2 regions of the Streptomyces sp. NPDC057010 genome follow, and region 1 is predicted to be linked to the other one. Evidence: riboswitches for the same ligand, from Rfam matches in the RefSeq annotation. Region 1 holds a riboswitch; the other holds the start of a gene.
What was found. Region 1 has a riboswitch for glycine ahead of gcvT (glycine cleavage system aminomethyltransferase GcvT). Riboswitches for the same ligand answer to the same signal wherever they lie in the genome.
Positions count from the first base shown of each region.

Region 2: another riboswitch for glycine. It lies ahead of gcvP (aminomethyl-transferring glycine dehydrogenase); the one in region 1 lies ahead of gcvT (glycine cleavage system aminomethyltransferase GcvT).

Region 1 covers NZ_JBHUSC010000011.1:147,462-151,869, reverse strand. Annotated here, with positions in the region: gene ACFTXQ_RS14240 (enhanced serine sensitivity protein SseB C-terminal domain-containing protein) at 1-188, opposite strand, end outside; gene ACFTXQ_RS14235 (enhanced serine sensitivity protein SseB) at 244-987, opposite strand; gene ACFTXQ_RS14230 (AAA family ATPase) at 1,216-1,884, opposite strand; glycine riboswitch at 2,070-2,173, shown strand; gene gcvT (glycine cleavage system aminomethyltransferase GcvT) at 2,338-3,453, shown strand; gene gcvH (glycine cleavage system protein GcvH) at 3,534-3,917, shown strand; gene glyA (serine hydroxymethyltransferase) at 3,932-4,408, shown strand, end outside.
Region 2 covers NZ_JBHUSC010000026.1:5,446-9,853, reverse strand. Annotated here, with positions in the region: gene gcvP (aminomethyl-transferring glycine dehydrogenase) at 1-2,216, opposite strand, end outside; glycine riboswitch at 2,413-2,511, opposite strand; gene ACFTXQ_RS21615 (PRC-barrel domain-containing protein) at 2,624-2,992, shown strand; gene ACFTXQ_RS21610 (DNA polymerase IV) at 3,000-4,408, opposite strand, start outside.

The DNA of each region.
Region 1 (4,408 bases):
AGCCCCTCGACCTCCATGCCGCCGTACTGGGCGTCCGGGGAACCCGGCCGCCCCTGCCAGAGGAGCATCCACAGGCGGCCCTCGGCGAGGGCGTGCAGAAGCGACTCGTAGCCTTCATAGCGCCCCGGAGTCACCTGGCGCAGCATGTGCTCGACCTGCCCGGCCGCGGCCGTGCCTGACGCACTCACCCGGTACCCCTCTTCGTCCGCCCGTCGTCCACACGTACCAACAGCTTAAGCGGCGCTACGCGAGGTAGAAGGGGCGTACGCGCTCACGAATCCACTCCGTGACCGGGTCCTGGGCGGCGTCGAGGAGGATCAACTGCACGGGCCACGGCGGCGGAACGCGGGTCAGGGCCCGGCCGAGGGCGTCCATCGGGGCGTTCCGCATCTCGGGCTCCCATCCCAGCAGGCGGACACCGATGAACAGTTCCGGGTCCCCTCCCTCGACGCTGGCGAGGCAGCGGTGGGCGGCGGCGACCACGCCGGTGGCGCGGAACTCCTCGGCGGCGGCGGCCAGGAAGTCCACCGGGTCGTCCTGCCAGTCGGGTTCGTAGAGCCGCACGCGGCCGCCGGTGGCGGCGCCGTCGAGGGGGGTCCGGCCGGTGCGGCACAGCTCCGCCACGGCGGGCGGGGGGAGCGGGACGCCGACGGCGCCCTCGGGGTTGAGCGCGATGCCGAGCTGCGGGGGCAGGCCGCGGGCGAACTCGACGGCGGGGGCCACGGCGAAGTCCATGCCGGGGCCCGCGCAGGCGTGGAACTGGGCCTCGGAGCTGTACACCGGGACGTACGCCGCGCCGCCGATCTCCATGGTCGGCAGGGTGAGGCCCTCGGTGCCGCCCTGCTCGGAGCCGCCGCCGGCGGGCAGGGGCACCCACACCTGGCTCCGCCCGAGGACCTCCAGGATCCGCGCCCCGGCGTCCGGCTGCCCGAGCGCCGCCCCGAGCACCTGCTCCAGCTCATTCCCCGGCCAGCCGCTGCCCCGCATGTGCCCCTGCCTTCGTATCCCGCCGATGTCGGTGGAGAGGCTATCGGCCCGGGTACGGCGCCGCTCCCTGGGGCTCCGCCCCAGACCCCGCGCCTCAAACGCCGGCGGGGCTTGATTTGGCCCGCCCGAGTGCACAGGTGCGGCTACAAGACCGGGGCTCCGCCCCGCACCCCGCTCCTCAAACGCCGGAGGGGCTGGATTTGGGCTGAGGTGCCCCGCCCAGTGCGGCTACGGGTGGAACGCGATGCGGGTGACCGCGGCGGCCGAGCGGCGGTCCAGGAGGGTGGCCGAGGCGCAGCCGGCCGGCGGGCGGCCCGATTCCGCGTCGCGCAGGAGGCGGGTCACCGCACCGCGGTGGCGGGCGAACGCGTAGGACGAGACCCCGCGGCCACGGGCCGCCTGGCCGGCCAGGGCCTCCTCGGGGCTGGTGTCCAGCAGGAGCAGGTGCAGCGAACGGCCCCGGCGGCGCGCCGCCGCCGCCATCCAGTTCCGTACCCAGCTCTGCGTACCGCAGTCGTGGACGACGACCGAGGCACCGGAGCGCAGGGTCCGCCACAGCCCCCAGTAGTGCGCGGCGCGGACCAGCGGGCGGTAGACGGCATAGGGGAGCGCCGCCGGCATCCGGCGCTCCCAGCGCTCGCGGGTGTCCTGGGAGTCGATGGCCCCGCCCTCAGCCGCCGCCCGCTTGATCAGCGTGCTCTTGCCGCCGCCCGGCAGGCCGGACACCACCACGATGTCCCCCGGGGCGAAGCCCAGCCGCTGCGGCCCCCGCACCCCCGGCCCGCGCAGGTCCCGCACCGGCCCGGCCGGCTCCCGCCGGACCCGCGGCCCCGCACCCGCACCCCGCTGCACCGGCACCGGCCCCGCCGCCGTCGCCACCACTCCGAATCTCCGCACAGTGCTCGCCTCCCCCGAATCGGGTCCCAGGACCCTTGCCCACTGAGTGTAAAGAGACGGTAATCCGGCGGCCCCGGTTCCGGTCCGCCCCTTGAGAACCGCACGAACCTTCGGACCCCCACACCCGATCACCGCGGTGGCGTGCAATGATGTGCGCCATCTGGACCAACTGCATACCGGCCGCTTGAATCCGCGCGGGAGAGTCCCGGCACGCCGCAAGGCCGTGCGCGGGCGCCGAAGGAGCAAGAACCTCCCTTGAATCTCTCAGGCCCCGTACCGCGTGGATGAGGCAGATCTGAAAAGCGAGCTCCGCGACGCGGCGGCTCCACCCAAGGTGCAAGCCGGGTACCCCTGTCTGATCGGGGGCACTCTCGGCGAACCTCTCAGGTTCCGATGACAGATGGGGAGGACCCTCCTCGTCATGTCATGCCCTGGGACCCGGGAGCCACACCCATGAGCACTGCCCCCCGTCTGACCGCCCTCGATGCGGTGCACCGTTCGCTCGGTGCGACCATGACCGACTTCGCGGGCTGGGACATGCCGCTGCGGTACGCCAGCGAGCGCGACGAGCACAACGCCGTCCGCACCAAGGCCGGTCTCTTCGACCTCTCCCACATGGGCGAGATCACGCTCACCGGCCCGGAGGCCGTCAAGGCCCTGGACTACGCGCTGGTCGGCAACATCTCCACCGTCGGCGTCGGCCGGGCCCGGTACACGCACATCTGCCAGGAGGACGGCGGGATCGTCGACGACCTGATCGTCTACCGCCTGGGCGAGACCGAGTACATGGTCGTCGCCAACGCCTCCAACGCCCAGGTCGTCCTCGACGCCCTCACCGAGCGCGCCGCCGGCTTCGACACCGAGGTCCGCGACGACCGCGACGCGTACGCGCTGATCGCCGTCCAGGGCCCCGAGTCCCCCGGCATCCTCGCCTCCCTCACGGACGCCGACCTGGACGGCCTCAAGTACTACGCCGGCCTGCCGGGCACGGTGGCCGGGGTGCCCGCGCTGATCGCGCGTACGGGCTACACCGGCGAGGACGGCTTCGAGCTGTTCGTCTCCCCCGAGCACGCCGTGGAGCTGTGGCAGGCGCTGACGAAGGCCGGCGAGGGCGTCGGCCTGGTCCCGGCCGGCCTGTCCTGCCGCGACACCCTGCGCCTGGAAGCGGGCATGCCGCTGTACGGGCACGAGCTGAGCACCTCCCTCACGCCCTTCGACGCCGGTCTGGGCCGCGTCGTGAAGTTCGAGAAGGAGGGCGACTTCGTCGGCCGCGCCGCGCTGGAGGCCGCCGCCGAGCGCGCCGCCGGCACCCCGCCGCGCAAGCTGGTCGGCCTGATCGCCGAGGGCCGCCGCGTCCCGCGCGCCGGCTTCCCCGTCGTGTCCGGTGGAGCGGTGATCGGCGAGGTCACCTCCGGCGCCCCCTCCCCGACGCTGGGCAAGCCGATCGCGATGGCGTACGTGGACGCGGCGCACGCCGCGCCCGGCACCTCCGGCGTCGGCGTCGACATTCGCGGTACGCATGAGCCGTACGAGGTCGTGGCCCTGCCGTTCTACAAGCGGCAGAAGTAACGCTCGTACCGCGCTCGACCCGTCTCAGCCCGCAAGACCACTGTTCGTATTCACTCCCCCGCATCCAGGAGAATCAGGCCATGAGCAACCTCGAGAAGCTGCGTTACAGCAAGGAGCACGAGTGGCTGTCGGACGCCGAGGACGGCGTCGCGACGGTCGGCATCACGGAGTTCGCGGCCAACGCGCTCGGTGACGTCGTCTACGCCCAGCTCCCCGCCGTAGGCGACACGGTGACCGCGGGCGAGACCTGCGGCGAGCTGGAGTCGACCAAGTCGGTCAGCGACCTGTACTCCCCGGTCACCGGCGAGGTCGTCGAGTTCAACCAGGACGTCGTGGACGACCCGGCCCTGGTGAACACCGCCCCGTTCGAAGGCGGCTGGCTGTTCAAGGTGCGCGTCGCGGAGGAGCCGGCCGACCTGCTCTCCGCCGAGGAGTACGCCGCGCTCACCCACTCCGACAACTGACCCAGGGACTCCTGATGTCTGTGCTGAACACCCCTCTCCACGAGCTCGACCCGGACGTCGCCGCCGCCGTCGACGCCGAACTCGTGCGCCAGCAGTCGACCCTCGAAATGATCGCGTCGGAGAACTTCGCTCCGGTCGCCGTCATGGAGGCCCAGGGTTCGGTCCTGACCAACAAGTACGCCGAGGGCTACCCGGGCCGCCGTTACTACGGCGGCTGCGAGCACGTCGACGTGGTCGAGCAGATCGCGATCGACCGCATCAAGGCGCTGTTCGGCGCCGAGGCCGCGAACGTCCAGCCGCACTCGGGTGCGCAGGCGAACGCCGCCGCGATGTTCGCGCTGCTGAAGCCGGGCGACACGATCATGGGCCTGAACCTGGCCCACGGCGGTCACCTGACCCACGGCATGAAGATCAACTTCTCCGGCAAGCTCTACAACGTGGTCCCGTATCACGTCGACGAGACCGGCGAGGTCGACATGGCCGAGGTCGAG
Region 2 (4,408 bases), on a different contig from region 1:
GGGTGGTTCGGCAGGTACGGGGCCAGGTGCGCCCGGACGCCGACCGGGCCGACGCCCGGGCCGCCGCCGCCGTGCGGGATGCAGAAGGTCTTGTGCAGGTTCAGGTGCGAGACGTCCCCGCCGAAGTGACCCGGCTTGGCCAGGCCCACCAGGGCGTTGAGGTTCGCGCCGTCCACGTAGACCTGGCCGCCGGCGTCGTGCACCTGGGCGCAGATGTCGGCGACGTGCTCCTCGAACACGCCGTGCGTGGAGGGGTACGTGATCATCAGCACGGCGAGCTCGTCGCGGTACTGCTCGATCTTGGCGCGCAGGTCGGCCGCGTCCACCTCGCCGTCGTCGGCGGTCTTGACGACGACGACCTTCATGCCGGCCATCACGGCGCTGGCGGCGTTGGTGCCGTGCGCGGAGGACGGGATGAGGCAGACGGTGCGCTGCTCGTCGCCGTTCGCGCGGTGGTAGGCGCGGACGGCCAGCAGGCCGGCGAGCTCACCCTGGGAGCCGGCGTTCGGCTGGATGGAGACCTTGTCGTAGCCGGTGACCTCGCAGAGACGTTCCTCCAGCTCGGTGATGAGCGTGAGGTAGCCCTCGGCCTGCTCCACCGGGGCGAAGGGGTGCAGCTGACCGAATTCGGGCCAGGTCACCGGCTCCATCTCGGTGGTCGCGTTGAGCTTCATGGTGCAGGAGCCCAGCGGGATCATGCCGCGGTCCAGCGCGTAGTCCTTGTCCGAGAGCTTGCGCAGGTAGCGCAGCATCGCGGTCTCGGAGCGGTGCTGGTGGAAGACCGGGTGGGTCAGGTACGCGTCCGAGCGCAGCAGGCCCTCGGGCAGCGTGTCGGCCGTGGTCTCGTCGAGCGCCTCGATGTCGGCGGTGACGCCGAAGGCGGCCCAGACGGCCTCGATGTCGGCGCGCAGGGTGGTCTCGTCGCAGGAGACGGAGACGTGGTCGGCGTCGGCCTGGTAGAGGTTCACCCCGCCCTTGCGGGCGGCGGCGACGACCTCGGCCGCACGGCCCGGCACACGGGCCGTGATGGTGTCGAAGTACGAGCCGTGCACGATCTCCACGCCGCCGGCCTGGAGACCCGCGGCGAGCAGGGCCGCGTAGCGGTGGGTCCGGCGGGCGATCGTCCGCAGGCCGTCCGGCCCGTGGTAGACGGCGTACATGGCCGCCATGACGGCCAGCAGCACCTGCGCGGTACAGATGTTGCTGGTGGCCTTCTCGCGGCGGATGTGCTGCTCGCGGGTCTGGAGGGCCAGGCGGTAGGCCTTGTTGCCGTCCGCGTCCACCGAGACGCCGACGAGGCGGCCCGGCAGCGAGCGGGCGTGCTTGGCCTGGACGGCCATGTAACCGGCGTGCGGTCCGCCGAAGCCCATCGGGACGCCGAAGCGCTGCGTGGTGCCCACCGCGATGTCCGCGCCCAGCTCGCCCGGGGAGGTCAGCAGGGTCAGGGCGAGCAGGTCGGCGGAGACGGTGACGATGGCACCGAGCTCGTGCGCCTGGTCGATGAGCGGCTTGATCTCCCGCACGGCACCGGAGGCGCCCGGGTACTGGATCAGGACGCCGAAGACACCGCGCTCGGCGATCTCGGCCGGGATGCCGTTGCTCAGGTCGGCCACGACGACCTCGACACCGGTCGGCTCGGCGCGGGTCTCGATCACGGCGATGGTCTGCGGCAGCACGTCGGCGTCGATGAGGAAGACGCCGTCCTTGACCTTGCCCACGCGGCGGGCGAGCGACATGGCCTCGGCGGCCGCGGTGCCCTCGTCGAGCAGCGAGGCACCGGAGGTCGGCAGGCCGGTCAGGTCCGCGACGACGGTCTGGAAGTTCAGCAGCGCTTCGAGGCGGCCCTGCGAGATCTCCGGCTGGTACGGCGTGTAGGCCGTGTACCAGGCCGGGTTCTCCATCACGTTGCGGAGGATCACCGGCGGCGTGAAGGTCCCGTAGTAGCCGAGACCGATCATCGGGGTGAGGACCTGGTTGCGGTCGGCGAGGGAGCGCAGCTCGGCCAGTACCTCGGCCTCGGTGCGCGCCTCGGGCAGGTTCAGCGCTTCTGCGGTCTTGATGACATCCGGCACCGCGGCGGCGGTCAGGTCGTCCAGGGAGCCGTAGCCCACCTGGGCGAGCATCTTCGCCTGCGCCTCGGCATCCGGGCCGATGTGGCGCTGCTCGAAGGGGATGCCTCGCTCCAGCTGGGAGAGCGGAATGCGGTTGGCGGTCATTACGGAGGCCTCCTGGTCGTATGACCTGCGAGGGGCACCACGGCGCGGGCACCCGGACGGCCTCCCCCTCTGTCATCTCAACCTGAGAGTTTCACCGGGCCTCACGGGGGTCGCCCGTGCGGTCCGGCTTTCACCGTCGGTGAGGAGGGGAACCGGCACTGCGCGCCCGGTACCCGCCCCTGCTTTCCAGAGTGGCCTCGTCCGTGCGGTACGTATGCCTGAGAGATTCCGGGGAGGATTTGCTCCTTCGGCGCCTCCGTCACGCTCACTCGGAGGACTCTCCCGCACAGGGTCGACAGCCGTCACCCAGCCTACCAGCGAGGATCTGGAGCCTCCCCGAGTGGCCTGCTTTCCCGATATGCACTTCTGTAGTGCTTACGGAGGAGTTGCGACCATTTGGAGGGACCGTGCAGACCGACATCGATCCGCGCAGCCTGATCGGCCGCAAGGCGTTCGACCGCAACGGCGCCAAGATCGGCACCGTCGACGAGGTCTACCTCGACGATGCCACGGGCGTCCCTGAATGGGCCGCCGTCCGCACGGGCCTGTTCAGCCGGGACGCCTTCGTGCCGCTGGAGCCCAGCGAGCTGGTGGGCGACACCCTCCGGGTGCCCTTCGACCGCTCCCTGATCAAGGACGCCCCCGACTTCGGCGTCGGCCGCCACCTCTCCCCCGAACAGGAGCTGCAGCTCTACCACCACTACGGCCTGGACGTGACCCTCCCGACGGACTTCCAGCACGACTTCGGCCGACTGGCGGGCGACGACACCACCTAGGACGCCCCTAGACCGCCCCTAGACCGTCCCTTCCGGCTCCGTCCCCCACCAGCGGCAGCGGATCGGACGGCTCCAGGTCCGGGTCCTCCACCCGGAAGGTCCGCACCCGGCCGGGCGGCGATCCGGGCTGCTCGAACCGTACGGTCACCCGCCCGACCCCGCTGCCCTGCACCCACCCGGGCCCGTACACCGCGTGCCGTACGTCGCTCCCGGCCGGCCACCGCCGCTCGGGAGCGGCCTCGGCCCCGCCGGGCGCCCCGGGCGGGGCTGACGGCCCCGGCGCCTGGTCGGCGGCCGCCAGGGCCTCCACACCCCCGCCCACCGCGAGGACGGCACCGCCGGGCTCCCGGCCCTCCCCTTCCGCCTCGGCGGCCCGCGTCTCCTCGGCCTGCGACTGCGCGAACAGGTCCTCCTGCGTGTAGTCCGCCAGGCCGGTCACCCCCACCCCCAGCAGCCGCACGCCGCCCGTGGTGTCCACACCCTCCAGCAGCCGGGCGGCCGCCTCCCGCACCACCGCGGGGTCGTCCGTGGGCCCCCGCAGGGTCTCCGAGCGCGTCAGGGTGGAGAAGTCGTACCGGCGCACCTTCAGCACGATCGTGCGCCCCGAATGCCCGGATCCCCGCAGCCGCTGCACGCACCGGTCGGCGAGCCGCTGCACCTCGCCGCGGATCCGCACGCGGTCGTGCAGGTCCACGTCGAAGGTGTCCTCCACCGACACCGACTTCGCGTCCCGCTCCGCGACCACCGGCCGGTCGTCCAGCCCCAGCGCCATCCGGTACAGCCCGACGCCGTGCGAGCGCCCCAGCATCCGGACCAGCTCGTCCTCGCCGGCCTCCGCCAGCTCCCCCACCGTGGTGATCCCGGCGCGGCGCAGGTGCTCGCCGGTGGCCGGCCCGACGCCGGGCAGGGTCCGCACCGACATGGGCGCCAGCAGCTCCCGCTCGGTGCCCGGCTCGATCAGCAGCAGACCGGCCGGCTTGGCCTCCTCGGAGGCGACCTTGGCCAGCATCTTCGACCCGGCCAGACCCACCGAGCCGCTGAGGCCCGTGGCGGCCCGGATGTCGGCCCGCAGCCGCTCCCCCGTCGCCCTGGCCGTCGCCGAGTCGAAGGCGGTCCCGCCCGCCTCCAGGTCCACGAAGGCCTCGTCCAGGCTCAGGGGCTCCACCAGCGGCGACAGTTCGCGCAGCAGGGCCATCACCACGTCGCTGACCTCGCGGTAGAGGCTGAAGCGCGGTATCAGGTAGGCGCCGTTCGGGCAGAGCCGCCGCGCCTGCGCCATCGGCATCGCCGAATGCACTCCGAAGCGCCTGGCCTCGTACGAGGCGGTGGCGACGACGCCCCGCGGCCCGAGCCCGCCGACGATGACGGCCTTCCCGCGCAGGCTGGGCTTCGACGCCTGCTCGACGGAGGCGTAGA